Regions from separate parts of the Peribacillus sp. YIM B13477 genome, predicted to be linked through region 2. Evidence: riboswitches for the same ligand, from Rfam matches in the RefSeq annotation. Region 2 holds a riboswitch; the other holds the start of a gene.
What was found. A riboswitch is a leader RNA that binds a small molecule or an ion and turns the genes downstream of it on or off. The one in region 2 is predicted to bind cyclic di-GMP.
Positions count from the first base shown of each region.

Region 1 (3,424 bases), on a different contig from region 2:
CTATAATAAATGACCCTAAATAAAAGGAGTGGATTTAAATGAAAATCAAAGCAGGCAGCTGGGCTATGCTAAGTAAACAGGACAAAATGTTTATTCTGAAAGCCATCAGTGACCGTTCAAGAATGAAATATGTTTCATGAGAAGTAAATCTTTTCGCCATTACATGAGAGCAGCGCCTCTCCCTTTTCAATAAAACGAACTTGAGCCTGAAAAAGGAGAGGAATCTATTCTAACTGATAATCCATAACAAACACCATTCGCCTTTTTCCTTTACGACATAGCAATTTTGTTCCAAAATAAACACCCTATAGCGAGATTTGAAGACCTGTGTAGCTCTGGTATTTCATAGGCCGATTTATGCTGCCTCCCAACCTAATCCAGACACTAGTTTTTCACTTTCTTAAATATCGACCAACATTATCATACTGAAAGGTCTCTACTTCCATATTGTAAAAGTACAAGACAACGATGTTGCACATATTCTGCGCGATTATATCGTAGCTTCGAAACGCTTTTCAAATGCGTGGCCAATGAAAAATGATACAAGCTCCTCACCAGAAGAATACTCGTTAAGAATCTTACATTTATTCATCGCCTTCATAGGTTTACTTACATAAACGACAAAAAAGAAGCATGTTATGGACATGCTCCTTCATAATATGTAGCCCTATGAGTTCTTCAGATTTATTAGCGGCTTCTTCATTGAAACAAGAAAAGAAGATTCCTAGTAAACCGCCAATCGTGACCAGGATGATATCCTGCCATAAAGGGGACGACCACCGGTTAGTTTTCAACACCCAACACCAATAAGCCCAAGACGAATTATCTACAAATCATATACTATCAGGTTGTTCAATGATCCCGCTTAATTTCTCCTTAATCTCTTCCACAAGTTCATTCACAGTAACCTCTTGTCCAGACTCACCCTTAGCAAAAGTGTCTTTTAAAATATCAAAAAAATCCATTAGAAATTTCCACTCCAATATATAATTGAGCCACCATTTCATACTGTTGTCCTAATCCCATTTTCAAAAATAAGGAATATAGCTCATTTATTTGATAATCACATATATAGTAGGAATTGGCAAGCGGAAACTCGTTTATCATTAGATAATTCACAGAAAATTAACAATTACTAAACTTTAGTAGAAAGGATTACTAGTAAAACTAAATGATTTATGTGGTTTAAAGGAAAACAAAAAAGGACCGATTGCTCAGCCCTTCGACACCCCGCACTATACTTGTCCCATGAAATAAGTCATTAATGAAATCAAAACTAAAGTAATTGTAATATAAGTCCCAATAAAAATTTTCTTGCTTCTTTGTTTCTTTTCATAAACTTCCTCAAACGTAATGAATTTGTTTTTTGTCATCAAATAGTCTCCTTATATTTTGATGGCAGCTATCTGACATCGCCTTTTGCGAAGTCCCTTTGCTTAATCTCTATAATCTAGTATCGGCACATAACCAAAAATCCTTAAGTATTATTAACTATTTTTTATAGGCTATTTTTCTCAAAATTATATCACACTAAGACTAAAGCATTATGTATACTAACTAATTTCTATGATCATCCTGTTAAATCCTGCCTAGATTTCATTTTAATAATCTAAATTTTAAGCGCTTACTTTATAAAATTCATGATTATTTTTATCCAACCGCAAAATGCCAACCATAAAGGAACACTGAATAAAATTCCCCACATTAATCCCTTCAAAAAGGCAATAGGTACATCCATAAAAAAAATTCCCTTCAATTAGATTGCGTTTTTATTATTATCGCCATGTTCTTTATTCTGGATACCTTTTACGTTAATGAAAACAAAAAAAGAAGACTGATTAACAGCCTTCCCTAAGTATTTTTATTATCCCCTGATGTCTGCTTTGTTCTTTCCTTTTATGAACTCTCGCACTTCTTCAATAGATAATCCTAAATTTTTGGCCTCCAAAATTAGATAAACCCATTCTTTCATTTCATTGTTAGCTTCCAAGACAAATCCCACCCATCTTGTGGTAACACAGCCGTCTTAGCATGTAGCCTTAGACCTGTAATTTTGCGTCCCTACTTTTCAATAGGTTTGCCTTTCTCAAGAATATTTCACATTTATTATTAACCAAGATTAATAAATCTCTTGAATCCCTGTTTCCATGGTGCTAATTAAAACTATATTAATGTTAATTATACTTAAAAACGTAATAATAGCTCTTAATACTATTCGTTTTTTTATGTCATTTTTCAACATCTTTCATCAAAAAATGACATCATAACTGGAAAACACTGTTATAATGCGCTTTCTTTACAACTCTTTTATTAATAATAGAATTATAATAGCATAAATAAGCTCAAATTTACTATTCCACAAAAATATTTTTTCGAAATACGAGGGCTAAGTGATTCAGTTTTAATTTATTTTCTCCAAGAAAAAAGCCAGCATTACAAACCATAATTGGCAGTAACCTGACTTTAACTCCAGTAAAATATTTACACACTTGATTCCATTTGGATACCTAATAAATTGCTAAACATCCCTCTTTTTTCATTCGCTAACTGGTTATATTCACCGACCTGAATGATTTCCCCCTGATCCATGACCAGCACTTGATCGGCATTGCGAATCGTCGATAATCGGTGAGCAATGACGATGATGGTCATTTTTCCTTTTAATCTTTCAATAGCGGATTGAATCTTCGCTTCGTTCTCTGTATCTAAAGCACTCGTCGCTTCATCCAATACCAGGATGGCCGGTTTACGTAAAATCGCTCTGGCTAACACTAGACGCTGCCTTTCTCCTCCTGATAGTCGGACACCTCGATCACCGATGAGGGTATCTAGACCTTGAGGAAGCTTACTGACAAAGTCAGCAGCTGCAGCGAACTCCAAAGACTCCCATATGGATTCATCACTTGCCTCAGGGTCAATGATCAGCAGATTTTCCCTTATTGTTGCATTAAAGAGAAATGGATCTTGCGGGATATAACTAATGGACCTCCGCAGTGATAATAATCGGTCATTAGTAAGGGGAACATCATCTATTCTGACTTCGCCGCTATTAGGATGATTCAATCCCATTAATATATCTATTAAGGTACTTTTTCCGGCACCCGATCGGCCGACAATAGCCGTCATACGGTTAGAGGGGATGTGTATGCTTATATTTTTTAGAGCATAAGTGCTCTCATTTTGATCATAACTAAAATAAATATTACGGCATTCCAATCCTCTTTTAATTTCAATAGGCATGATATTTTTATAATCAGTTTCATATAACTCTCTTGCCGTTTTACATTCGTTTTGTAAATCCGACAATGCTTTAAAAGATGGAAGCGTAGATCCTATTTGCTCTAAATTTGATTGAATGCTAGTAAACCTTGGCCACAACCTTGAAAAAATAACCATGATCAGCATTAATTGGGCTGGCTGGGCC
Region 1 covers NZ_JBHZPD010000001.1:190,526-193,949, reverse strand. The annotation lists gene ACFX4H_RS00905 (YwzD family small protein) at 834-965, opposite strand; gene ACFX4H_RS00900 (hypothetical protein) at 1,236-1,373, opposite strand; gene ACFX4H_RS00895 (anti-repressor SinI family protein) at 1,865-1,990, opposite strand; cyclic di-GMP riboswitch class I at 2,009-2,092, opposite strand; gene ACFX4H_RS00890 (ABC transporter ATP-binding protein) at 2,482-3,424, opposite strand, start outside.
Region 1: it holds a riboswitch for cyclic di-GMP, as region 2 does, so the genes downstream of both, ACFX4H_RS00895 (anti-repressor SinI family protein) here and sinI (DNA-binding anti-repressor SinI) in region 2, are expected to answer to the same signal.

Region 2 (3,424 bases):
AATTGATTTCCTTACCTTTTGGAGTCCAAACGGTTTTTATGTTAAATGTTTTTAAATTTTCTGTAAATAAAATAGGCTTAATTTTTTCTTTCTAGCATAGCATTTGATATAATGAAGCTAGGGCAGACATCAACCCTTTCCAAACCTCCCGATAATTGTTTCATTATTTCGACATATTTCATGATGTGTTTCTAAAAGGAACCGGAGGGGTATTGTAGAATCTAACTGTATAGTCTTAATTTAAGGAGGACTCACTTTATGAATTACAACGTACGCGGTGAAAACATTGAGGTAACTCCAGCAATTCGAGAATACGTCGAAAAGAAAATTGGCAAGTTAGAACGATATTTTAACAATACACCAGATGCAAATGTGTTAGTCAATTTAAAAGTGAACAATAATACATCAAAGGTCGAAGTGACGATTCCCATGCAGAATTTGGTTCTTCGCGCTGAAGAGGAAAATGCGGATATGTATGCTGCCATTGACTTGATCAATGATAAGCTTGAACGCCAAATTCGTAAACATAAAACGAAGGTCAATCGCAAGTTCCGAAACAATCTATCGACTACACCCGATGCATTCGCCTTCAATACGGAAGCTGACGAAGTGGTGGATGAATTCGAAGACGATAATGATATTGAAGTAGTCCGCAATAAACGCTTTGATTTAAAGCCAATGGACAGTGAAGAAGCGATTTTACAAATGAATATGCTTGGTCACAGTTTCTTCGTTTACACGAATGCGGATACTAATACAACAAACGTAGTGTACCGCCGAAAGGATGGACGCTATGGATTGATTGAACCTAGTTAATTATTATTCTAATATCAAAAGCACAGCCCAGCCTCTGGGTTGTGCTTTTTTGCATGAGTTAATTTCACCTATTCAAATACCTATATCTTTTGCACTACACTCGAATTGTCAGTTCTTTAAAAAGAACAATGAATTATTTGTAGAAAACAATTTGATCAAGGTGCAGAGGGGGTTGGATTATTTGTATCGAAAGAATTGCCATACATGCCAAAGGGCTTCTTTTAGCAGTGCGGAATATGGAAAGTGGCTATGTCCTACCTGCGGTGAGGACTTAACTTCGCAAAAAGCCCACGATGCACTTACAATCGAGAGAATCAATACACCCCAAAGAAATTTTAAGAAGAGTAAAACGAAATTGAATTAGTCTATGAAAAATCACCTGAACTTCAAATTTTCTTAATATTGTAATATTTTGTCGGATGAAAGTTTTTGCATTTATGTGGATTACCGACATAAAATAGCAATATATGGAGTGCGTATCCGTTATAATATGATTATAGGTAATGTATTTGGTAATAAATACCACGACAAAGGCAAACTCCTTGAAAAATGAGGGCGCAAAGGCACAGGTCTAAGGTCCTTGTGACTATGATGGCTGGTCTGCCTGAAATACAAGAGTATTTTAGGAGGTAGAAGAGGTGGCTAATGTGGAAATGGATCAAGAATGGGTGAAATTGATTTCTGAAGCAAGAAGCTTGGGTTTCAAAAAAGAGGAAATCATTGCTTTTTTTAAACGGGAAAGCCCTGAGGCAATATTTGAGGAGAGCGATGGAAAATAGGTTCCGAACAAATTCGAGAACATCCCTATAAACAGTGGTTCGATTCATTGGCTGTTTATAGGGTTTATTCTTCCTTGGGACTCTTGTGAGTCTAGCTTAGGATTATGTAGGTAAACTAGTGCACTACCACTCTACTCTTCTTTATCTTTTCTCCATTTATTAAACTCGATGAATTCCCTGAATTGTTGTTTTGAGACACCCGAATTCATGGCTTCCTCAACGATTCTCATCCAGTCATTGTCCAAGGTTTCCTTATTTGGTGCATCGTAAAGCAGGGCATCAACAGGGATGTTAAGTACGGAGGAGATTTTTTCAAGAAATTGAATAGAAGGATTCGTTTGTAAGTTCCGCTCGAGCGAACTTAAATAAGACTTTGCAACGCCTGCTTTATCGGCAAGTTCAGTCATCGACATTTTCTTTTCTTCTCGCAGTTTTTTTACACGTTCACCAATCATCAATACCACCTCGAAACATGTTCTATTTATCTTCCGCTAATAAGTTTCGGCAGCCCACCTTATCATTCAAAACATGACGCCTGTAAGGTTGGATTACCTTGACATGCTATCTCTAGAGAGGACACAGCATCTAGTGATGGAAGGTTGTGGATAATTCACATTTGCATATGGAATAGTGGGGAGTTTGCAACATATTTTTTATACTTCCTCCTATTTTAACAGTTTTCCTCCTCATTTATCCATTGTTTTTCGCAAGAATTGCATTCAGGTCTATACCAGCGAAGTGACATGAAGTTGTACCTCTATGATAGAAGTGGTAAAATTAAGCGTGCATTAGTAATAATAGAAGGTGTGTTTCTTCTTACTTATATGAATTTTGTCATTGAACGATCATTACCATAATAGAGGAGCGTTATTGAATGCTTAATATATTAAATAAAGTTTTTGATCCGAATAAGCGAGAAATCAAACGTTTAGAAAAAATCGCCGATCAGGTCGAAGCGCTGGCTGATGAGACTGCTGCGTTATCGGATGAACAGTTGCGTGCCAAAACGGAAGAGTTTAAAGAGCGTTATCAAAATGGGGAAACCGTTGATGATTTGCTTGTCGAGGCTTTTGCGGTTGCGCGTGAAGGGGCAAAGCGTGCTCTGGGCTTATATCCTTACCGTGTTCAAATCATGGGTGGGGCATCCCTTCATGATGGAAATATCTCCGAGATGAAAACAGGGGAAGGTAAAACCTTAACATCCACGATGCCGGTTTATTTAAACGCGCTTACCGGTAAAGGTGTACATGTCGTTACCGTCAATGAATACTTGGCACACCGTGATGCCACCGAAATGGGTGTTTTGTATGATTTCCTCGGTTTGACCGTCGGGTTGAATTTGAACAGTCATTCTAAAGAAGAAAAGCAGGCAGCGTATAATGCTGATATTACGTACAGTACGAATAATGAGTTAGGTTTTGATTATCTTCGTGACAATATGGTGTTATATAAAGAACAAATGGTACAGCGTCCGCTGCACTTCGCTGTCATCGATGAGGTCGATTCGATTTTGATTGATGAGGCGAGAACGCCATTGATCATTTCCGGTTCGGCACAGAAATCGGCTCAGCTCTATATCCAGGCCAATGCGTTTGTAAGAACCTTAAAGAAAGATACGGACTACACATATGATGAAAAGACAAAAGGTGTTCAGCTGACGGAAGATGGGATGAATCGAGCTGAAAAAGCGTTTAATATCGATAATTTATTCGATATTAGTCACGTTACTTTGAATCATCATATCAATCAGGCGTTAAAGGCTCATGTTTCCATGCATTTGGATGTGGATTATGTCGTCCAGGAAGGCGAGATAGTCATCGTTGACCAAT
Region 2 covers NZ_JBHZPD010000006.1:1,141-4,564, forward strand. The annotation lists gene hpf (ribosome hibernation-promoting factor, HPF/YfiA family) at 259-816, shown strand; gene ACFX4H_RS17690 (hypothetical protein) at 998-1,180, shown strand; cyclic di-GMP riboswitch class I at 1,339-1,424, shown strand; gene sinI (DNA-binding anti-repressor SinI) at 1,455-1,595, shown strand; gene ACFX4H_RS17700 (helix-turn-helix domain-containing protein) at 1,727-2,050, opposite strand; gene secA (preprotein translocase subunit SecA) at 2,470-3,424, shown strand, end outside.